One region of the Faecalibacterium faecis genome, then DNA from elsewhere that is predicted to be linked to it. Evidence: predicted binding sites of a transcription regulator. Region 1 holds the regulator's gene; each other region holds the start of a gene.

Region 1 (7,555 bases):
TCGGAAGATGATGAGAAGTGTATTATGAGATCAGAACGTGAAAAGATCACCGGCAAGGTGGCCGCTGCCACCCTGCGTCTGAATGCGAACCGCTACGAGCTGCCGCCGGATGAGGACACCTGCTATCTGCTGCTGGTGTCGGAGGGCAGCGTCACGCTGGAATACGAGGGCGGGAATGTGCTGGTAAACCCCGGCAGCGCCGTGCTGCTTGGCCCCGGCGGCTGCCGCTTTGCACAGACCGGCAGCGCCGTGCCGCAGATCGTGGGGTGCCACTTTCCGCTGGGGATGCTGCATGATTTGAAAAACACAGCCGGGCGGGATTTCGGCCGCCTGTTTGCGCCCGGGGAGCGCACAGTGCTGTATGCACCGGTGCAGTGGCAGAGCCGCATCCGTACCCTGCTGGAAATGATGGCCAGCGCCAGCACCGAGCAGGATTACCCCGGCCCGCTGTACCTGCTGCTGATCCTGCACTATGTGGAGCAGGAGTGCATTGCCGAGAGCAGCGCTGTGGCGCGTCCCCACAACGAAACGGTGGAGCAGATCTGCGCCTACCTTGCGGCCAATTACCGGCAGAAGTTTTCCCTCACCGAGGTGGCGGCGCAGTTTTATCTTTCGCCCTACTACCTGAGCCGTTTGTTCCGGCGGGTAACGGGCCAGTCCATCGTGGATTACATCAACAACCGCCGCATCGAAGCGGCCCAGAAGCTGCTGGAAACAACTGAGCTTTCCATCAGTGCGGTGGCCGAGCAGACCGGCTTTGCCAGCGCCGCCCATTTCCGCCGGGTGTTCCGCGAGGTGATGGGTACTGGCCCACTGCAGTACCGCAAAGGACATAAGAAATAAGAAACACCCCCTGCGCCATCTACGGGAACGGCACAGGGGGTGTTTGTTTGTATCAGATAATCTTATGCTGTGCGGGGAAAGGGCTTAGCCCTTGACGGCACCGGCAGAGATACCTTCAACGAACTGGTCCTGTGCACAGAAGAAGACGATCAGCTGCGGCAGGATGGAGATGAGGGACAGAGCAAGGATCTTGTTCCAGGCGAAACCGGTATCACCGTCCATGGACAGCTTGACGAACAGGGACATCGGGTACTTACCGGGAGTGCTGACGTAAAGCAGCGGACCCATGAAGTCGTTGCAGCTCCACATGAACTGGAACAGTGCGCAGGACACCAGAGCGGGGCCAAGCATGGGCACGATGACCTTGTACAGGGTCTGGAAGGAGGAGCAGCCGTCGATGGCAGCGGCTTCGTCCAGATCACGGGGGACATTGCGCATGAACTGCACCAGCTGGTAGACGAAGTAGGTCTCGGTCGCAAATGCGCAGTGCACCCAGATAGCCAGATAGAAGGGGCTGTCCAGCCAGCCGAACTTGTTGTACAGCAGGTACTGCGGCACATTCAGAACGACCTGCGGCAGGAACAGGGTGGCCAGCATGATGTTGAACATCAGCTTACGGCCGGGGAAATCGAAGCGGCCAAAGCCGTAGGCAGCCACACAGGCGGAGACCACCGTGCAGATCACCTTGGGGATGACGTAGCTGTAGGTGTTCAGCATGGCCTGCAGGATGTTGATGGAACCGCCGAAGTTGTTCAGAGCGCCGCGGTAGCCATCCAGAGTGGGGTGCTTGATCCACAGGCTGATGCCTGCAAAGATCTCGCTGTTGTCCTTAAAGGTAGCGCTGATCATCCACAGCAGGGGATAGATCATGATGACGCCGACCAGGATCAGGACGAAATACTTGAAGAAGGTCGCGATTTTGTTCGATGCTTTCATTCCCATACTGGTCACCTTACCTTTCGTCAGAGTAGTAGACCCACTTCTTCTGGCTGGTGAATGCAATGATCGTCAGGATGCAGACGATGATGAACATGATCCATGCCAGAGCGGATGCCATACCCATGTCATAAGACTTGAATGCGTAGTTGTAGACCAGCAGAGAGATCAGCGTGGTGGAACCACGGGGGCCGCCGTTGGTGATGATGTAGGGGCCATTGAACTCCTGGAAAGCCTGGCAGATCTGAGTGACCAGATTGTAGAAGATGATGGGGGTGATCATCGGAACGGTGATGGAGAAGAACTGACGCCACTTGCCGGCACCATCAATGGTAGCGGCTTCGTACAGGTCTGCAGGCACGCCCTTCAGAGCGGCCAGGAACAGCACCATGGCAGAACCGAACTGCCAGATACGCAGGAAGCAGATGATCCACAGCGCGTAGCTGGGGTCAGACAGCCACTCGGGGCCCTGCACCAGACCAAAGGTGACAGCGCGCAGAACGGTGTTGAGCAGGCCGTCCACACTGAATACAGCCTTCCACAGAACGGCGATAGCAACAGAGCCGCCCAGAATGGAGGGGATGTAGTACACAGTACGGAACAGGTTGACGCATGCGATCTTGAAGTTCAGGATGTATGCGATGAACAGCGCAAAGACCAGCTTCAGAGGCACGGTGATGAAAGCGTACTTGAAGGTGATGAGCAGTGCCTTGGTGATCTTGGTGGTGGTAAAGGCCGTGATGTAGTTGGCCAGACCAACGAACTGGGTGCCGCTCTTGAAGAAGTTCATATCGGTGAAGCTGTAGTACAGCGACTGACCGAAGGGAACTGCCTTAAAGACGACGAAGCCGATGATCCAGGGGATCAGATAAAACAGACCCTGATATTTGTCCAGCCATTTCTGGAACGGGGTGCGCCCGATGGCGGGAGCATTGCTTTCTTTCATCTGGGAAATCCTCCTTTTTAAGGAATTTCGGAGCATGAGACGGACGAAGGGGTAACAGACTGGATACAGCTTTGTCAAGATTTTGTAATATATCTCTGACAAAAAAGGGGCATCTGCCGGTCGGGCGGCAGGTGCCCCTCAGGTTCAGTCAAAGGGTGCCCTTTTCTGTGCGTGACCGCACACGGCGGCACTCAAAAATGGAACTTAGCCGATGGTGTAGCCAACAGACTCCATGCCGTCCAGCAGGGTGTCAACAACGTCTGCGCCGGCAACGCCGTCGTAGTCAACGGTATCGAACACTTCCTGATAGATGCCGGTGCCGGAAGCCTTCAGGTCGTTGTTCTCGAACAGGGGATCCAGCTTGTTGGTGGTGAAGGCCATGACCTTGGCGTTTGCCTCAGCCACCAGATCCTTGACAGCGCCGGCAGCCTGAGCAGCAGCCAGACCAGCCTTGGAAGCGGGGATGCCGCACTCGGAACCCATGATGGAAGCGCCCTTCTCCTCGTTCAGCAGGAAGTTGATCAGGGTAGCAGCCTCGGCAACGCACTTGCTGGTCTTGGTGATGGCCAGACCCATGGAGACCTTGGAGAAGCCGCCGTTGTTGTCGCCGAACTTGATCTCTTCGCCAACGGTGAAGCCGTCCTTGTTGGCATCATCCAGAGCGGAGGAGTACTTGGAAGCAGCGGAATCCCACTCGAAGATGCCTGCGATCTTACCGGTGATCCACTCGTTGGACTGGTGGGTAGCGGTATCAGAGTTTGCGGAGTAGTAGGTCTTCAGGTTCATCATGACGTGGCCATCCACCAGGCTCTTGATGAAGTCGATGCCCTCAGCGATCTCGTCCTCGGTGTAGTTCAGGGTAGAGGTGACGGGGTCAGCCCAGTCCTTGCCGTACTTGGACTCGAGGTAGAAGACCATCAGTATCATACGGTCGTATGCGCCCAGATGCATGGGGTAGTAATCGTCGCCCAGCTTCTCCTTGAATGCCTTGCCGGCAGCCATCAGATCATCCAGAGACTTGGGAACTTCGGTGATGCCAGCCTTGTTGAAGGTGGTCATGTTCCAGAAGAAGATACGGCCGGTCATGGAAACGGGCACGCACTGCTGGCTGTTTGCAACGTAGCAGGCGTCCATGGCAGCGTCATCCCACTGGGTCAGATCCAGGAACTTGGAAACAGTGTTCAGGTCCACGAACTTGCTGCCATCAGCAGAGTAGTTGTACAGCCAGTTCCAGTTCACCTGGCACACATCCTGTGCGTTGCCAGCGATGAAGGCAGCTGCCATCTTCTCTTCCCAGCCGGACCATGCGGCGAAGGTGGGCTCGATGGTGATGTTGGTGTGCTCAGCCTGGAACTCCTTGATGGCGTTCTGGTAAGCCTCGTGACGGCTGTCGCCGCCCCACCAGCTGATGGTCATGGAAACAGGGCCGTCAGACAGTGCCAGGCTCTCGTCTGCAGAAGCAGCGGGAGCGGAAGAAGCGGTGGAAGCAGCAGAGCCGGATGCAGCAGAGTTGCCGCCGCAGGCAGCCAGAAGGCCGGCAGCGCCCACAGCGCCGGTGACCTTCATGAAATCACGACGAGAAATTGCCTTGCTCATTTTTGTTCTCCTCCTAAATACAGAAAACATCATCTCGAACGGGGGTCTGCACATACCCCGTTGTATACAATTATGATAACAAAACAACAACCAAAAAGAAAGACGCAAATTGCAGATATCTAAACAAAAAACGTACAAATATTGCTCTTGTTTCCGCGCAAGAATTGACGCCTTCGCTGAAATGAATAAACTTGGCTCGAAAAACTGTGCAACATGTATACTTCGCTATTTTGCATAGAAAACTGGGATGCATCATAGGAGGAACGTCGAATTTTGCAATAATTTTGTAAACATTCCGTTTCAGAACGTGGAAACGTTGCATACATTGTGGACGAACAACAGCTTAAAAAGCCCGGATGGGAGTCTTTGAACTGATATATCAATAGCGCAAAAAATGTGCACTCTGATATATCAATTGTTTGCGGCGGGCATCCGGCACCGGTCTTCGGGCATGGAAATCGGTGCTTTTTCGCCCTTTGGGGGGGTGAAGAAGCACCGACAGCGACATATTTTGCGCTGTTGTGTGGACTGCGCCTGTGGGCCGGGAATAAAAAAGAAAGGCTGCCGTGTCGTTGAACACAGCAGCCTTGTATACAAGTTTATTCAACCCGCGAAGCAGCTTTTTCGGCGTAGAACGCGCGCTTTGCCTTGAAATAGCACTGGGGGCACATGCTCACGTACTGCACATCGTTTTCCAGATCGATGGCCACCTGCTCGCCCTCAAAGACGAATCTGCCGTTCACCCTGCGGCAGTTGCAGATGGCCTTGCGGCCGCAGGTGCAGATGGTCTTCATCTCCTCGATGGTGTGGGCCAGCTCCAGCAGGCGGGTAGAGCCGGGAAAGCCCTTAAGCGAAAAATCTGCCCGCAGGCCGTAGCAGATCACCGGAATGTTCAAATCCACCGTTACCATGAACAGCTGTTCTGCCTGCTGCGCAGTGAAAAACTGGCTCTCGTCGCACAGCACGCAGGCCAGCGGCGCACCGTCAGCGTTGGCCGTGCGCACGGCCTCGAACACGTCCGTCTCCGGCGGGATCAGCAGATCAGCCTTGCGGCGCACGCCCAGACGGCTCACCAGCTCACCGCCGCCCTTGGTGTCCACCTGTGGCTTGAGGATCAGCACCCGCATCCCCTGTTCTTCGTAGTTGTGGGCTACCTGCATCAGGGCGGTGCTCTTGCCGCTGTTCATCGCGCCGTAACGGAAATACAGTTTTGCCATTTGAAAAACTCTCCTTACAGAACGAACCCTCTCAGCCAAAGCCTGACGGCTTTGCCAGCTCCCCCGATGGGGGAGCTTTTCTGTATCTTCCGGGCAGGCTGTCCCTGCGCCGGAGAAGCAGAAACTTTCCCGTCCCCACTCACAAAGCTCCCCTTTCGGGGGAGCTGTCGAGCGTATGCGAGACTGAGAGGGTTCAGCGGCATCTCAGGCTTTAACTGAGAGGGTTCTCTTATTACTTATAATAGGTACGTTCAGTCCTGATTGCGCAGGCGGTAGCCAAGGCTCATCAGGCTGTCGCCCAGATGGACGTTCTCCACCACCACATCGGGATACGGCACAGAGAGGTCATAGTGGGAGAAGTTCCAGAAGCCCTCGATGCCCAGATCCACCAGACGGCCGCTGACCTGTTCCGCACCGTCGCGGGGCACACAGAGCACTGCGACCTTGGGGTGATGCTCGGCACAGAAAGACTCCAGCTCGTCGATATGGCGGATCTGGATGCCGCTGATCTCCTTGCCCACCTCGCTCTGTGCCACATCAAAGGCGGCGATCAGGCGGTAGCCGTTGGTATCGGTGGTGATAAAGCGGCTCACTGCCTTGCCCAGACGGCCGCAGCCGATCAGGATGGTGGGCAGGCGGTCACCGTTGCCGAACAGCAGGCCTTCCAGAATGGAGAGCAGGTTTTCCACCGAGTAGCCAATGCCCTGCCGGCCATTCACATCGCCGATGCAGTTGAAGTCCTGCCGTACCTGCGAAGCGGTGGTGCCCATCTGAGCAGCCAGCTCGCGGGAAGAAATGCTGTTGATGCCGTCCGCCTGCAGAGAGCACAGATAGCGGTAATATTTGGGAAGACGCTTGATAACGGGAAGCGAAGCCCTTGCAGGAGTGTTCATAGAATACTTTCTCCTTTCGCTCTATCGCAGTACTTGCCGCAGCTGCCTGCTTTACAGATGCGGCACAAAGAAACCCCGATCCGTTTACGGGTTCATATTGCAGATATTACAGTCAATTATTTAAAGTATACTGCACCGATGGAGAATGTCAAATCATTCTCAAAAAATTTTTATGAAATGTTACCGCTTTTTTGCTGCAGCGGGTCTGCATAGCCCGGCACAGGCTGGGGAATGCTGACAAAAAACGCAGGAGGAAAGCACATGAATGATGAAACGCAGCAGACCGACGCGCGTCGGCTGGAAAAGGAAGAGATCGAGGATCTGGGCACGGTCACGCTGGCCCGCGGCGGGCATGTGATCCACTGCCTGACCGTCATCGGCCAGATCGAAGGCCATTCGGAAGCGCCGCAGGGCCAGAAGACCACGAAGTATGAGCATGTCATCCCGCAGCTGGTGGCCGCGCAGGAGGACCCCCGCATCGAGGGCCTGCTGGTGTTGCTGAACACGGTAGGCGGGGATGTGGAAGCGGGCCTTGCGCTGGCAGAGCTGATCGCCAGCGTGTCCAAACCCAGTGCAACGCTTGTGCTGGGCGGCGGGCACTCCATCGGTATCCCGCTTGCCGTCAGCGCCCGGCGCAGCTTCATCGTGCCCACGGCCACCATGACCGTGCACCCGGTGCGGCATTCCGGTGTCATTCTGGGGGTGCCGCAGACCATGCGCAGCTTTGAGCAGATGCAGCAGCGCATCACCGGCTTTGTGGCGGCCCACAGCGGCATGACCGAAAAACGCTACACCGACCTGATGCTCCACACCGGCGAGCTGGTGATGGACATGGGCACCGTGCTGGATGGACGCCGGGCCGTGAAGGAAAAGCTCATCGACGAGCTGGGCGGGCTTTCGGATGCGCTGGCGTGGCTGTATAAAGAGATTGAACGCAAATGAAGGCCGATTTTGTACAACAATAGGTTTGCCATTTTCTTCCCTGCGTGGTACAATAATAAAATCAAATAGTGTGTCTACTACAAACGCGGGGAACAAAGAAACATGGCAACAAAAAAACGTAAAACGACAACACGGCGCGCAGCATCGCGCAAAAAACGCGCAGAACAGCGGCTTCCGGCGGG
Region 2 (7,555 bases), on a different contig from region 1:
TTGCACAGATACGGAAAGAACATAAAAGAGAACTGGAGTACGAAAAGTTCGATGGCTATGAACTTCCGCCGCGCACCCAGTTTTCCATGCTGAATAAACCTGCAGTGAGCATAAAATATGGTGTTATGAAATTTAATATGGCATGCATTCGGCTTTTTGAAGGAATCAAGTATGTCCTTCCGATTTTGCACCCTAATAAGAAGCGGCTTGCGTTGATTATGTGCCCGGAAGAGGACAGCGCGTCTGTTGAATGGGCACGACAGAAAGGCGAAAACTGGGTGAATAAGGATATTACATCATTGGAATTTGTAGAAAATATCTTCAGGCTCATGAACTGGAATCGGGAATGCCGTTATAAAGTGCTTGGACGAGTGGCTAATTCAGATCAGGGCCTTTGTATGTTGTTCGATCTGGAAGAAGCAATCATGTTCACACCGAAGCCACAGGAATATGCGGACCCGCTTACTGGCGAAATGAAGAAAAAACAGATGAAATTCTTCCCGGATACTTATAGGAATCGCATCGGAAAATCTTATAATGACTACATTGCAGATCATCAGATGAACATGTTTGAGGATTTTATTGGATATCAGGGGTCAGCAGTATTGGATGAGCCAGTACGGGAGGAAGATTCATTTTCAAAAGAGTCGATGTCCCAAGAAAGCGAAATCTCTGAAAATATATTACTGCCGGATTTAGCAAAACAGTCTGAAAGTATAGAACAGCAGAGCGGTGAGATTGCTGAGAGAGGAATGCCAACATGAGTTCTGAGCGAATTATGAATTTGCTGGTGACGATTCCGGCGGAAAGTCGGAGAATGAATGTGGGGAAAGATGTTATCCGTATTCTTGGAAGTCCGGCCTATATTTGCATTTTGCAGAGGAAAGATCGGCAGTCTATTGCAATTACGCCATGTGCTGCCGAACATCCAATGTCCTTTAAGGTCCCGGACAGGCTGCTGACCGACGGACAGTGCCGGATGAGGATCAATGGAGTACAGTTCGTCCAGGCGTTATTAGAGGCAAATGGTCTTGCTGCAGGGAAAGACTATCAGTTTAAGGGAAGGTATGAAGCTGAGAAAAACGCAGTTATCATATCGCTTGAAAAAGATGAACGGGAATGTTAGAAAAGACGGAAAAATCTGGAATACAGGTGTGGCACTATTGAAATATTTTGCTGGCCTGAATTCAAATCAGAATGGGCAATATGGACAAATCTATGCTGAAAAGTTTACATCTGCCTGCTTGATATGCAAGGTGTTTTATGGTAAGATGAAAGCACAATAGGGATAGTATATGCTCCTGTTGACCCTGCTGTAAGGAAGTGAATGCCGATGGAAAATCAGCTTGCTCATGCGATAACGCAGACGGAATACGATTTGAGTTATGATAAGGCTGCCAAGAAGCTGCTGGCCAACAAACAGATTCTGGCGCAGATTATGAAGAACTGCGTGAATGAGTACAGTGCCTGCTCCGTAGACGAAATTGCAGAGAAGTATATCGAAGGAACTCCAGAAGTGGGTACAGTTGGCGTTCATGTTGATGATACAAACAGACCCAAGAAAACTTCTGACGTAATTGCTGGTAGCAATAATGAGGATTCTACGCTGACTGAGGGAACCATCAATTATGATGTTCGGTTCGATGCAATCGCACCAGCATCAGAAGGTTCTGCTGAACAGAAAGATGTGATACGTCTTATTATTAATGTGGAGGCGCAGACGGCTTTTAATCCGGGATACCCGTTGACAAAGCGAGCAATCTATTATTGCAGCAGGATGATCTCCGCACAGCATGGTCCGATATTCACGAACTCGGAGTATGGGAAAATCCGAAAGGTGTACTCTATCTGGGTTTGTACACACCCAACCAAGGAGTTCCAAAACACTCTGATTCGTTATTCTATCCGACCAGAGCAGTTGATTGGAAACGCTGTTGAAAAATCGGAAAACTACGACTTGATGAGTGTTGTAACGATTTGTCTTGGAGAACCGGGTACGGAAAACTATACAGGTATTGTGAAATTTATGGATGTGCTGCTCTCTTCTTCCAGAGCAGCTACTGAGAAAAAGAAAATTCTTGAAGAAGAATTTGGCGTTGCAATGAACGAAGAACTGGAAAGGGAGGTGCTTGTTATGTGCAACCTTAGTCAGGGCGTAAAGGCCGAAGGTAGAGAAGAAGGCATCAACATTGGTGAGATGCGGATGCTGGTTAAACAGGTAAGAAAAGGCCGTGTGACGATTGAAGAAGCAGCGGAAGATGCTGGAATGACAGTAGAGGAATTTAAGAAAGTGATGGAAAACACCCCGCTGCAGGCGGTCTAAGATAAAAAGCATATAGAGTAAAATGTAAAGCCCTACAAGGCTCAGATCGGTTCGATACCGATTGAAAGCCTTGTAGGGCTTATTTTTTTGGCGTTTTTTCAATTTTATTTGTGAAAAATGTTGTCCAAGACTTGACATCGGCCGGCATTGATTGGCAGCGCGAGAAATGGCAATCAGGACTTGGTTCTAAGTTTATCCACCAAGGCGAAAAAAATGCTGCGAAATATGCGGACGAGGTCATTGTTCTGAGCAAAGGCGTGCAGGATTATTTTAAGGAAACTTATGGAAGAGAAACGCACTTTATCCCTAATGGCGTGAATGAAAAACTATAAAATCGCTGTGGCCGGCACGGGATACGTCGGGCTTTCCTTGGGAGTGCTGCTGGCGCAGAACCATCAGGTAGTGGCAGTCGATATTGTGCAGGCTATGAAGGTGTCTACCATAAAGTTTCAGTTGAAGCGAAATAAGTGAGTAGCCCATGACAGGTCTACATAAAAGATTCAGTGGTGGTCGGAAGATGATCACTGTGAGAAAAATGATAACTACAGTGTGATGAACACACTGTTTGATATAGATAAACCCCGCCGATGTATTGCATCGGCGGTTAGATATAAAAATTTGTGAGAGGAATATAGCGGAATGAAGTTTTTTATAACGGGCGTAGGCGGTCAGTTGGGTCATGATGTGATGAATGAGCTATTGAAGCGTGGTCATGAAGGCGTCGGTTCGGATATTCAGGAAAACTACAGCGGCGTGGCAGATGGTTCTGCAGTAACAAAAGCACGGTATATGGCCCTGGATATTACTGATAAGGACGCTGTAGAGAAAGTAATTACAGAAATAAATCCAGATCAAGAAGAACGAAAAGAGCAGCCAACATAGAAGTCAGAATTTTCTTTTTTCCCCTTTAGCAGAGATGGCTTCTGAGACCAAAATGTGACCCAGTAGGGCACATTTTAAGGAACAAGTGACCTGCTGGGTCACAGAAAAATTATCTGATATCCATGAATATGTGGGGGGGTGACTCCGGATTTTCTGGATGTATTGGAGGAAGGCTTCAAAGAATTCTTTGAAAAAGAAGTGTCGAATAATCCTCTGAAAGCAGAATATTTTCAGGAAGTATAAGGCGAGCGGCTATGCTGGTGTGAAAGCAATTTTTGAGCGGGATCAGCGGAACCAGAAGTTCATATGGGGAATGTATGACCGCATTTGCGGAATGTTCTGCCGGAAAACACGGTAAAGCTGCGGCTTTCGGTCAAAATACACACATTTCCGTGCATCAGCGGCAAATGTTTGTTAAACTATTATCTATTTTGCAACCTTGCAATGTGCACGGTTTTTGTTTATAATAGTAGAGTAACGGGGCAAGATCCCCCGAATGCGAGCGAAACTCTAGTTCAGAAATTAAAACTTGAGAGGAGTTTATTACCATGGGTTTAGGTAAGAAGACGATCGACGATCAGAACTACTGCGGCAAGAAGGTGCTTGTCCGTTGCGATTTCAACGTCCCGATGAAGGACGGTGTGATCACCAACGAGAACCGCATCAACGCAGCTCTGCCCACCATCCAGAAGCTGGTCAACGATGGCGCAAAGGTCATCCTGTGCAGCCATCTGGGCAAGCCCAAGAACGGCCCCGAGGCAAAGTTCAGCCTGGCACCCGTTGCTGTGGCTCTGAGCGCAAAGCTGGGCAAGACCGTTGTGTTTGCTGACGACGACAACGTTGTGGGCGAGAACGCAAAGGCTGCTGTTGCTGCCATGAACAACGGCGATGTCGTTCTGCTGCAGAACACCCGCTTCCGCAAGGAAGAGACCAAGAACATGCCTGAGTTCAGCGAAGAGCTGGCTTCTCTGGCTGATGCATATGTTGACGATGCATTCGGCAGCTGCCACCGTGCACACTGCTCCACTGCAGGTGTCACCGACTTCATCAAGGATACCGCTGTTGGTTACCTGATGGAGAAGGAGATCAAGTATCTGGGCAACGCTGTGAACGATCCCGTTCGTCCCTTCACCGCTATTCTGGGCGGCGCAAAGGTCGCAGACAAGCTGAATGTTATCTCCAACCTGCTGGAGAAGGTCGATACCCTGATCATCGGCGGCGGCATGGCTTACACCTTCGTCAAGGCTCAGGGCTACGAGGTCGGCAAGAGCCTGTGCGACGATTCCAAGCTGGATTACTGCAAGGAGATGATGGCCAAGGCTCAGGAGAAGGGCGTGAAGCTGCTGCTGCCCGTTGATGCTGTCTGCATCAAGGACTTCCCCGATCCCATCGACGCTCCGGTTGAGACCACTGTTGTTCCCGTCACCGCGATCCCGGCTGACATGGAAGGCTGCGACATCGGCCCCGAGACCATGAAGCTGTTTGCCGATGCTGTCAAGGCATCCAAGACCGTTGTGTGGAACGGCCCCATGGGCGTGTTCGAGAACCCCACTCTGGCAGCTGGCACTCTGGCAGTTGCCAAGGCTATGGCTGAGAGCGATGCTACCACCGTGATCGGCGGCGGCGACAGCGCAGCAGCTGTGCAGCAGATGGGTCTGGGCGACAAGATGACCCACATCTCCACCGGCGGCGGCGCTTCTCTGGAGTATCTGGAGGGCAAGGAGCTGCCCGGCATCGCAGTCATTCAGAACGCATAATCTGATCCCGGCATCATAATGGGTGCGGCGGCTTTAGCGCCGCCGCATCTTTTTGTTTGTGCAGAGCTTTCTGCACGATAGCACGATAGAAGGTAAATAAAGGAGATAGAGTATCATGGATAAGGCAAAGCGTAAGGCTATCATTGCAGGCAACTGGAAGATGAACAAGACTGCCTCCGAGGCTGCTGTTCTGGTGGACGAGCTGGTCCCCGCAGTGCAGGACGCAGGCTGCGAGGTGGTCATCTGCACCCCGTATACCGATCTGGTCACCGCTGTGGAAAAGACCAAGGGCACCAACATCCATGTGGGTGCTGAGAATGTTCACTTCGAGAAGTCCGGCGCTTTCACCGGCGAGATCAGCGCTGACATGCTGGTAGATCTGGGCGTGGAGTACGTCATTGTGGGCCACTCTGAGCGCCGCCAGTACTTCGCCGAGACCGACCAGACCGTGAACAAGCGCGCTCTGGCTGCTCTGAACGCCGGTCTGAAGGTCATCATCTGCGTGGGCGAGAGCCTGCAGCAGCGCGAAGAGGGCGTGACCGAAGAGCTGGTGCGTATGCAGACCAAGATCGCTCTGCGTGATGTGACCGCTGAGCAGATGGCAAATGTTGTGATCGCTTACGAGCCCATCTGGGCCATCGGCACCGGCAAGACCGCTACCGCCGATCAGGCTGAGGAAGTCTGCGGCCAGATCCGCAAGGTGATCGGCGAGGTGTACGGCGAGGCAGTTGCCGAGGCTACCACTGTCCAGTACGGCGGCAGTATGAACGCCAAGAACTGCGAGGAGCTGCTGAGCAAAAAGGATGTGGACGGCGGCCTGATCGGCGGCGCATCCCTGAAGGCTCCCGACTTTGCAGTGATCGTCAACGCAGCCACCAAGGGCTGATCGACGGTTTAAATCAGCTGTTTCAGCGCCCGGCTGCGCCGCATTTTCAGCGCTGTGCCGGGCGCTGATTTGTTAAATTCAAAGGAGATTCAATTTTATGGCAAAGAAACCTGTTCTTCTGTGCATCATGGATGGCTTCGGCTGGGTGCCGGAGGAGACCTTCGGCAACGCCGTGGTCGCCGCAAAGAAACCCCACCTCGATGCTCTGATGGCAAAATATCCCATGACCACCATCAACGCTTCCGGTATGGCCGTCGGTCTGCCCGAGGGCCAGATGGGCAACTCTGAGGTTGGCCACACCAACATGGGCGCTGGCCGCATCGTGTACCAGCAGCTCACCCTCATCACCAAGTCCATCAAGGACGGCGAGATGCTCCAGAACCCGGTTCTGGTCAAGAACATGAAGGCTGCCATCGATGCCGGCAAGGCCATCCATCTGATGGGTCTGGTGGGCACCGGCGGTGTGCACAGCCACGCAGACCACTGGTTCGGCGTGCTGGAAATGGCAAAACATCTGGGTGCAAAGAACGTTTACCTGCACTGCATCACTGATGGCCGTGATACCGACCCGCACTCCGGCAAGGGCTTCCTGGCCGACCTGCAGGCCAAGCTGGACGAGCTGGGCATCGGCAAGATCGCCAGCGTCTCCGGCCGTTACTACGCCATGGATCGCGATAACAACTGGGATCGTGAAGAGAAGGCATATGCTGCCTTTGTCTACGGCGAGGGCAATCATGCCGCCAACGCTGCCGAGGCCATCGAGGCATCCTATGCAGCAGACAAGACCGACGAGTTCGTTCTGCCCTGCGTCACCTGTGAGGGCGGCCGCGTGCAGGATGGCGACACCGTCATCTTCATGAACTTCCGCCCCGACCGTGCCCGCCAGATGACCCGTATCTTCTGCGACGATGCGTTCACCGGCTTTGAGCGCCGCGGCGGCCGCAAGCAGGTGAACTATGTCTGCATGGCCGAATACGATGCCACCATGCCCAACTGCGAGGTCGCCTATCCGCCTGTGGAGCTGAAGAACGTTCTGGGCCAGTACCTGTCCGAGAATGGCAAGACTCAGCTGCGCATTGCCGAGACCGAGAAGTACGCTCATGTCACCTTCTTCTTCAACGGCGGCGTGGAGGCTCCCTACGAGGGCGAGGACCGCTGCGTGATCCCCAGCCCGAAGGTCGCCACCTATGACCTGAAGCCCGAGATGAGCGCCCCCGAGGTTGCTGCCGAGTGCGTCAAGCGCATCGAGAGCGGCAAGTACGATGTGGTGATCCTGAACTTCGCAAACTGCGATATGGTCGGCCACACCGGCGTGTTCGATGCTGCGGTCAAGGCCGTGGAAGCCGTTGACACTGCTGTGGATCAGGTGGTCACTGCTGTGCTGAATGCAGGCGGCTGCGCCTTCATCACCGCCGACCACGGCAACGCCGAGAAGATGATGAACCCGGACGGCACCCCCTTCACCGCACACACCACCAATGTGGTGCCCTTTGTGGCTGTTGGCTGCGGCGATGTGAAGCTGCGTGAGGGCGGCTGCCTTGCCGATATCGCTCCCACCATGCTGCCGTATATCGGTCTGCCCGTGCCTGCTGAAATGACCGGCAAGAGCATCATTGTGGAGTAATTGACCGTTAAAATGGCCGACGCGTTCGCTTTGGCTATGAATAGCGGAATTGTTATTCTTATATTTACAGCTCTGGAAAATCT
Region 3 (7,555 bases), on a different contig from region 1:
TCGGGAAATAAATGCCCATCATGCCGAGCTTGCCCATCTTTTCGACGGTCTCTTTGGGGAAGTACTCTTCCGCATCAACCTTCTTTGCCAGGGGCTTGACTTCGTTCTCAGCAAACTCGCGGTACATTTTCTGTACCATCTGCTGCTGCTTGGACAGAGTAAAATCCATCGCTATATCCTCCTAACGGGTCTTTTTCATTTACCGGAATTGCCCGGTGCAAACAAATTCCTCCCGGCCGCGTTTCCACGGTCGGGAGAAACGTTTATCAGAATTTACAGCTGGTCAACAGGGGTCTTGGTGCGGTCTGCGTTGTAAACGTAGAAGCCCTTGCCGCTCTTGCAGCCCAGGTTGCCGCCGCGGACCATCTTACGGATCAGCGGGCATGCACGGTACTTGCTGTCGCCGGTTTCCTTGTACAGCACGTCCATGATAGCCAGGCAGATATCCAGGCCGATGAAGTCGCCCAGCTCCAGGGGACCCATGGGGTGGTTGGCACCCAGCTTCATGGCAGTGTCAATGCCAGCGATATCGGAAACGCCTTCCATCTTGATGAAGGCTGCTTCGTTGATCATGGGGATCAGGATGCGGTTGACAACGAAACCTGCAGCCTCGTTGACCTGAACCGGCTGCTTGCCGATGGCAACAGAGATCTCCTTGATCTTCTCAACGGTCTCAGCGGGAGTGTTGCAGCCTGCGATGACCTCGATCAGCTTCATGCGGTCTGCGGGGTTAAAGAAGTGCATGCCGACCAGCGGACGGCTAACACCCTTGCCGATCTCGGTGATGGACAGAGAAGAAGTGTTGGAAGCGAAGATGCACTCGGGCTTGCAGATCTTATCCAGCTCGCCGAAGGTGGTCTGCTTGACCTTCATATCCTCAAAAGCAGCCTCAACGACCAGATCGCAGTCAGCGCACAGGTCTTCCTTCAGGCCCGGGGTGATGGCAGCAACGATAGCGTCTGCCTTTTCCTGCGTCATCTTTCCCTTGGCAACCAGCTTCTCGTAGCCCTTCTTGATCTTTGCCAGACCATTCTCGGCCCACTCCTGCTTGATGTCGCACAGAGCAACGGTGTTGCCCTCAACCTGTGCAAATGCCTTTGCGATGCCCTGGCCCATGGTGCCAGCGCCGATAACACCGATCTTCATAGGAAACCTCTCCTTTAATATCAAAAATTATGTAGTAATGGATTAGTTGTTGGTGAACACTGCCTTGGGCTTCGGCTTCTCACGGCTCAGGAAGCAGGCCATGCCTTCCTTCTGGTCGTGGGTCTCGAAGCAGCTGCCGAACAGCTTTTCCTCGACCTCAACAGCCTTCTCGATGGGCAGGCTGATGCCGCCGTTGATTGCCTTCTTGCAGTTGCGTACAGCGATGGGTGCATTCTTTGCGATCTTGCCGGCCAGCTTCAGCACGTTCTCCATCAGTTCAGCCTGAGGATACACAGCGTTCACCAGACCAATGCGCAGAGCCTCGTCCGCCTTGATGTTCAGTGCAGAGTAGACCAGCTGCTTTGCCATACCCATGCCGACCAGACGTGCCAGACGCTGGGTGCCGCCGAAGCCCGGGGTGATGCCCAGACCCACTTCCGGCTGGCCGAACACAGCGTTGTCAGAGCAGATGCGGATGTCGCAGCTCATAGCCAGCTCGTTGCCGCCGCCCAGTGCAAAGCCGTTCACGGCTGCAATAACGGGGATGGGGAAGCTCTCGATCATCAGGAACACATCATTGCCCAGCTTGCCGAAGGCCTCGCCCTCTGCCTTGGTCATGGTGCTCATGGAACCGATATCTGCACCTGCCACGAAGCTCTTGTCGCCTTCGCCGGTCAGAACGATGCAGCGGACAGTCTCCTGATCCACAGCCTCAAAAGCTGCCTTCAGGTCTGCCAGAACTTCGGGATTCAGGGCATTCAGTGCCTTGGGGCGGTCGATGGTAATGATCTCAACTGCACCCTGCACCTCGGTTTTTACAAATGCCATTGTGAAAACCTCCTATTCAAATCTTATCAATTATCACAAACAGCCCCCGGACGGAGGAAAGGCTCTCCGGTTCCCTTCCCCGTCCGGGTCTGTCATTCAGTCAGGATTCCAAGAGGTGGAACTTAGTCCATCTCAACGATGGTAGCGCAGCCCATGCCGCCGCCGATGCACAGGGTAGCCAGACCCTTGTGAGCACCGCGATGCTTCATAGCATACAGCAGGGTGACCAGGATACGAGCGCCGGAAGCGCCGACCGGGTGGCCCAGAGCAATTGCGCCGCCGTTGACGTTCACCTTGCTCATATCAAAGTTCAGAGCCTGGCTGACAGCCACAGACTGAGCAGCAAATGCCTCGTTGGCCTCGATCAGATCCATGTCAGCAACGCTCATGCCGGTCTTAGCCATGACCTTCTTGGTAGCAGCGATGGGGCCCAGACCCATGACTTCCGGCTCAACGCCAGCCAAAGCACCTGCGACCCAGGTAGCCAGAGGCTTCACGCCCAGCTCCTTAGCCTTCTCCTCGCTCATGATGACCAGAGCAGCAGCGCCGTCATTGATGGCGGAAGAGTTGCCGGCGGTCACGATGCCGTCCTTGGTGAAAGCGGGCTTCAGCTTTGCCAGCACTTCAGGAGCGCTCAGACGGGGGCCTTCATCAGTATCGAACACGGTGTCGCCCTTCTTGCCCTTGATCACAACGGGAACGATCTCGTCCTTGAAAGCGCCGTCCTTGATGGCCTTGTCAGCCTTCAGCTGGCTGTTGTATGAGAACTCGTCCAGCATCTCACGGGTGATGGGGCTGTAGCCGTACTTCTTCTGATAGGTCTCGTTGGTGCAGACGTTCTCAGCGGTCATGCCCATGTGCTTGTTGAAGCCGCAGGCATCCCACAGAGCATCGTTGACCATGGTATCCACGATCTCGCTCTTGCCCATAGGAGCGCCCATGCGGTAGCCGTAACGAGCCTTCTGCAGTGCGAAGGGAGCCATGTCCATGTTCTCCATGCCGCCTGCGACCACGATATCAGCATCGCCAGCCTCGATCATCTGAGCAGCCATATTGACGCAGTTCAGACCGGAGCCGCACACCACGTTGACAGTGACAGCCGGGGTCTCGATGGGCAGGCCAGCCTTCAGAGCAGCCTGACGAGCGACGTTCTGGCCCAGACCGGCCTGAATGACGCAGCCCATGTAGACATGATCGACCTGCTCGGGAGCGACGTTTGCACGGTTCAGAGCTTCCTTGATGACGATGGAGCCCAGCTCAACTGCGGGAACGTTTGCCAGAGTGCCGCCGAACTTGCCAATAGCGGTACGGCATGCAGATGCGATAACGATCTTTTTCATGTGAATAGCCTCCTGAATTGTGTATGTGTTACTTTTCGTAAGCCATTTTTATCAAAACGCCCGTAAGCGCTTTTACAAATTAGGTCTCGGGGTCTTTTTTCTGCCGGATCAGCGCATACTTTTCGTTGACCGCCTTTTCCACATTGGGTGTGACGAACTTACCGATGTCGCTGCCGTAGTAAGCTGCCTCTTTTACAATGGTGGAAGAAAGGTAGCTCCACTTGATGCTCGTTGCCAGAAACATGGTCTCGATGCCGGGCATCAGTGCGTGATTGGTCTGCGCAAGCTGGATCTCGTTTTCAAAATCCGTCACCGCCCGCAGGCCCCGCACCATCACCGAAGCGTGCCGTTTCTTGGCGAACTCCACGGTCAGGCCGTCGAAGCTCTCCACCGAAACATTCTGGATGCCTTTGCAGCACTCCTTGAGCAGCTCTACGCGCTCCTCCACGGTGAAGAGCGGATTCTTTGCGCTGTTGTTGAGCACCGCCACGATCAGATGATCGTTGATCTTTGCTGCGCGCTTGATGATATCGAGATGCCCTTTTGTGACCGGATCGAACGAACCGGGATAAACTGCTGTTGCCATCGTCTGGTGTCCTCCTTGAGCGCTGTGAAAAGCGCGTTTTGGTTCTGCCATGATAGCACTTTCCAGTCTTGGGTGCAAGATTTTTGTGCAAGCTGTACGTTTTATCGTTAAAATTTAAACAATCAATGTCGTGCTGCATCGCAGCTGCCTGCTACGCTATAAGTAAACCATATCGTCAAAATTTTATCAAGTCCTTTTGCAAAGATTTTGGTTTTCCAGTACCAAACAATCGTCCAAAAACTCCTCGAATTTTGTCCATATTGCCAGTCGGTCAAAATTTTCTCGATAAACTATTGATTCTACACATTGTTAATGTTATAACTAAGTTGTGCAGATCTGCTGCCCTGTCCGACAGCTGCCTTCTGCTGGTTATCAGGATATCATCCGCCTGTGTCAGAGCTGTGTTCAAATTGCCAACAGGTGGTAAACATCCTGCAAAGATTTGTCCGTGCAGGAAGAGTAAATGATAAATTTACAATTCCTTTATGTTATTATAGGAGAGGATGGTTTATAATGGATTTTACGGAACTGTATGCTCAGAAGAAAATGACCGCCGCTCAGGCTGCCGCACTGGTCAAAAGCGGTGACTGGGTGGATTACGGCTGGGCTGTGAACACCCCTGTGGCGGTGGATGCCGAGATCGCAAAGCGTCTGCCTGAGCTGGAAGGTGTCAACTTCCGCGGCGGCATCCTGATGTGGGTGCCCGCGATCTTCCAGATCGACGATCCCGCTGCACACATGACATGGAACAGCTGGCATATGGGCGGCATTGAGCGCAAGGCCATTGCACAGGGCTTCTCCTTCTACTCCCCCATCCGTTATTCCGAGCTGCCCCGCTACTACCGCGAAAGCCCGGATCCGCTGGATGTGGCGGTGTTCCAGGTGACCCCCATGGACGAGCATGGCTACTTCAACTTCGGCCCCAGTGCATCTCATCTGGGTGCTGTGTGCGAAAAAGCCAAGAAGATCATCGTTGAGGTCAACAAGAACATGCCCCGCTGCCTTGGCGGCATGGAGAACTGCATCCACATTTCTCAGGTCACCGGCATCGTGGAAGGCGAGAACCCGCCCATCGGCCAGATGGCCGCTCCCGGTGCTGCTACCGAAGTGGATCTGAAGGTTGCCAACCTGATCGTTCCGCAGATCCCCAACGGTGCCTGCCTGCAGCTGGGCATCGGCGGTATGCCCAATGCCATCGGCAGCCTGATCGCACAGAGCGATTTGAAGGATCTGGGCGTGCACACCGAAATGTATGTGGATGCCTTTGTGGATATCGCCAAGGCCGGCAAGATCACCGGTGCATGCAAGCAGCTGGACAAGGGCCGTCAGGTCTACGCCTTCGGTGCCGGCACCCAGAAAATGTACGATTACCTGAACGATAATCCGGAGTGCATGTCTGCACCCGTGGACTACACCAACGATATCCGCAGCATCTCCGCACTGGATAACTTTATTTCCATCAACAACGCTGTGGACATCGACCTGTTCGGTCAGGTGAACGCCGAGACTGCAGGCCTCAAGCACATCTCCGGTGCCGGCGGTCAGCTGGACTTCGTTCTGGGCGCATACCTTTCCAAGGGCGGCAAGAGCTTTATCTGCCTGTCCTCTACCTTCTTTAATAAGAAGACCGGCCAGCTGGAGAGCCGCATCCGTCCCACTCTGGAAAACGGCAGCATCGTCACCGATACCCGTGCCAACATCCACTACCTGTGCACCGAGTACGGCTGCGTGAACCTGAAGGGCCTGACCACCTGGGAAAAGGCTGAAGCTCTGATCAGCGTAGCACATCCCGACTTCCGTGAAGACCTGATCAAGGAAGCCGAAAAAATGCACATCTGGCGCAGGAGCAACAAAATCTGATAAGTGCCGCGGGGATTCCTGCTGTCCGCGGCTGAAATGGAGTCTATCATGATGGACAAAAAGCCGCACATCAAGCCCTATCTCTACGGGATGTTGGCAGGATTTGGAGCGATCTCCCTGAGCATCATCTTCTTTTTCCTGATCTACCGCTTCGATGGTTTTGGCGATGCCATCTCCACGCTGACCGGCATTCTGATGCCATTCATCTACGGTGCCGTCATCGCCTACCTGCTCAAACCTGTGTGCAACACCATCGAGAGCTTTCTGCGCCGGTTCATCCCGGAAAAGATGCATGGTCTGGTCAATGTGCTGTCCGTTACGCTGACCATCCTGTTCGGCCTGCTCCTCATCTACGCTTTGTGCATGATGATCATTCCGCAGCTCATTACCAGCGTGACCACCCTGTACTACACTGCGCAGCGCAACCTCGCAAAGTTCGTGCAGTGGGCGAATCATGTGGAGTTCATTGAGAACAACCAGCAGATCATGGACATGCTCAACTCTGCTTATGCCACCATCAGCACCAATATCGATGATCTGATCAAGACCCGGCTCCTGCCCTCCATGCAGAACATCGTCAGCGGTGCCGCAGTGGGTGTGCTGAACGTAGTGACCATGGCCAAGAACCTGATCATCGGCATCATCGTGGCCGTGTATATGCTGGCCAGCCGCAAGCGCTTTGTTCAGCAGGCCAAGCTGGTGCTCTACAGCATCTTCAAGCCCCGCTGGGCAGAGCTGATCAAGGAAGAAGTGAAGTACGCCGATAAGATGTTCGGCGGTTTCATCAACGGCAAGATCATGGATTCCGCCATCATCGGCGTGCTGTGCTATATCGGCTGCCTGATCTTCAAGTTCCCCAGTGCCCTTCTGGTTTCCGTGATCATCGGCGTGACCAATGTGATTCCCTTCTTCGGCCCGTTCATCGGTGCCGTGCCCGCCACCCTGCTGATCCTCATTCAGAGCCCCATCAAGGCGCTGTGGTTCGTCCTGTTCGTTCTGGTGCTGCAGCAGCTGGACGGAAACGTGATCGGCCCCAAGATCCTGGGCAACACCACCGGTCTTTCCAGTTTCTGGGTACTGTTCGCCATCCTGCTGTTCGGCGGTCTGTGGGGCTTTGTGGGCATGATCGTAGGTGTGCCGCTGTTTGCAGTCATCTATGATGTGATCAAAAAGCTGGTCATCTACGGCCTGAAGCGCAACAAGGAGATCGACCTGCTGCAGACTTACCACGACAACTTCGGTGACCCGGAGGACGATGTTCCGGTAGAAGCGTCTGCATCGGAAGCACCTCCTGCCGAAACAAATAATCTATAAATCACAATGCCCCGGCATTCCATGTGATACGCTACCCCTAGAGTAGACAGAGACAAAAACTCTGAGTACTCTGGGGGTATTTTCATGTCAAGAAAGAACAATCACTCTTCACGATTGACTGCTGCAACAGCCGCCGTTACCAGCACCGTCTGTTCATCCAGATGTCGATGCAGGCTCATGTCGGTGCCATGAACCGAGCTGCCTGATACCGATTTTGCACAAAAAATTCGCCGTCTCCTTGTGGAAACGGCGAACAAAAACCTTATATTATTTTTTTCTACTTGACAGAATGCACTTCAGTGATTCAGAGCAGGTCCTGTTTTTTTATTTCTGTTTCGTGCAGGGCTTTCTGGCTGCGTTTTATGCCGTCACTCCACGGTCACGCTCTTGGCCAGATTGCGCGGCTTATCCACGTCACAGCCGCGCAGAACAGCCATATAATAGGCAAACAGCTGCAGCGGCACAATGAGCTGCAGCGGCA

The links. Region 1 encodes Rex, which represses fermentation and respiration genes when NADH is low (regulators of the CRP and FNR family bind a similar motif). Its sites were predicted from a motif close to ATTGTTAANNNNTTAACAAT; they were not measured.
Region 2: a site for Rex is predicted at 3,616-3,635, ahead of WMO17_RS07685 (phosphoglycerate kinase). Genes of this name have one in related genera too.
Region 3: a site for Rex is predicted at 4,004-4,023, ahead of coaD (pantetheine-phosphate adenylyltransferase). Genes of this name have one in related genera too.

What each region holds. Positions count from the first base shown of each region.
Region 1 is NZ_JBBMEP010000019.1:26,385-33,939, forward strand. Features, by position in the region: gene WMO17_RS10245 (AraC family transcriptional regulator) at 25-843, shown strand; gene WMO17_RS10250 (carbohydrate ABC transporter permease) at 928-1,779, opposite strand; gene WMO17_RS10255 (carbohydrate ABC transporter permease) at 1,796-2,725, opposite strand; gene WMO17_RS10260 (ABC transporter substrate-binding protein) at 2,930-4,321, opposite strand; gene WMO17_RS10265 (thymidine kinase) at 4,921-5,538, opposite strand; gene WMO17_RS10270 (redox-sensing transcriptional repressor Rex) at 5,790-6,431, opposite strand; gene WMO17_RS10275 (ClpP family protease) at 6,693-7,373, shown strand; gene WMO17_RS10280 (DNA translocase FtsK) at 7,476-7,555, shown strand, end outside.
Region 2 is NZ_JBBMEP010000012.1:33,550-41,104, forward strand. Features, by position in the region: gene WMO17_RS07655 (hypothetical protein) at 1-764, shown strand, start outside; gene WMO17_RS07660 (hypothetical protein) at 761-1,126, shown strand; gene WMO17_RS07665 (hypothetical protein) at 1,334-2,323, shown strand; gene WMO17_RS07670 (DUF1972 domain-containing protein) at 2,434-2,655, shown strand; gene WMO17_RS07675 (hypothetical protein) at 2,642-2,794, shown strand; partial or broken gene WMO17_RS07680 (NAD-dependent epimerase/dehydratase family protein) at 2,963-3,175, shown strand; gene WMO17_RS07685 (phosphoglycerate kinase) at 3,754-4,962, shown strand; gene tpiA (triose-phosphate isomerase) at 5,078-5,848, shown strand; gene gpmI (2,3-bisphosphoglycerate-independent phosphoglycerate mutase) at 5,946-7,472, shown strand.
Region 3 is NZ_JBBMEP010000001.1:123,876-131,430, reverse strand. Features, by position in the region: gene WMO17_RS00600 (acyl-CoA dehydrogenase family protein) at 1-169, opposite strand, end outside; gene WMO17_RS00595 (3-hydroxyacyl-CoA dehydrogenase family protein) at 274-1,146, opposite strand; gene WMO17_RS00590 (enoyl-CoA hydratase-related protein) at 1,189-1,974, opposite strand; gene WMO17_RS00585 (acetyl-CoA C-acetyltransferase) at 2,097-3,314, opposite strand; gene coaD (pantetheine-phosphate adenylyltransferase) at 3,394-3,900, opposite strand; gene WMO17_RS00575 (butyryl-CoA:acetate CoA-transferase) at 4,414-5,760, shown strand; gene WMO17_RS00570 (AI-2E family transporter) at 5,809-7,074, shown strand; gene glmS (glutamine--fructose-6-phosphate transaminase (isomerizing)) at 7,443-7,555, opposite strand, start outside.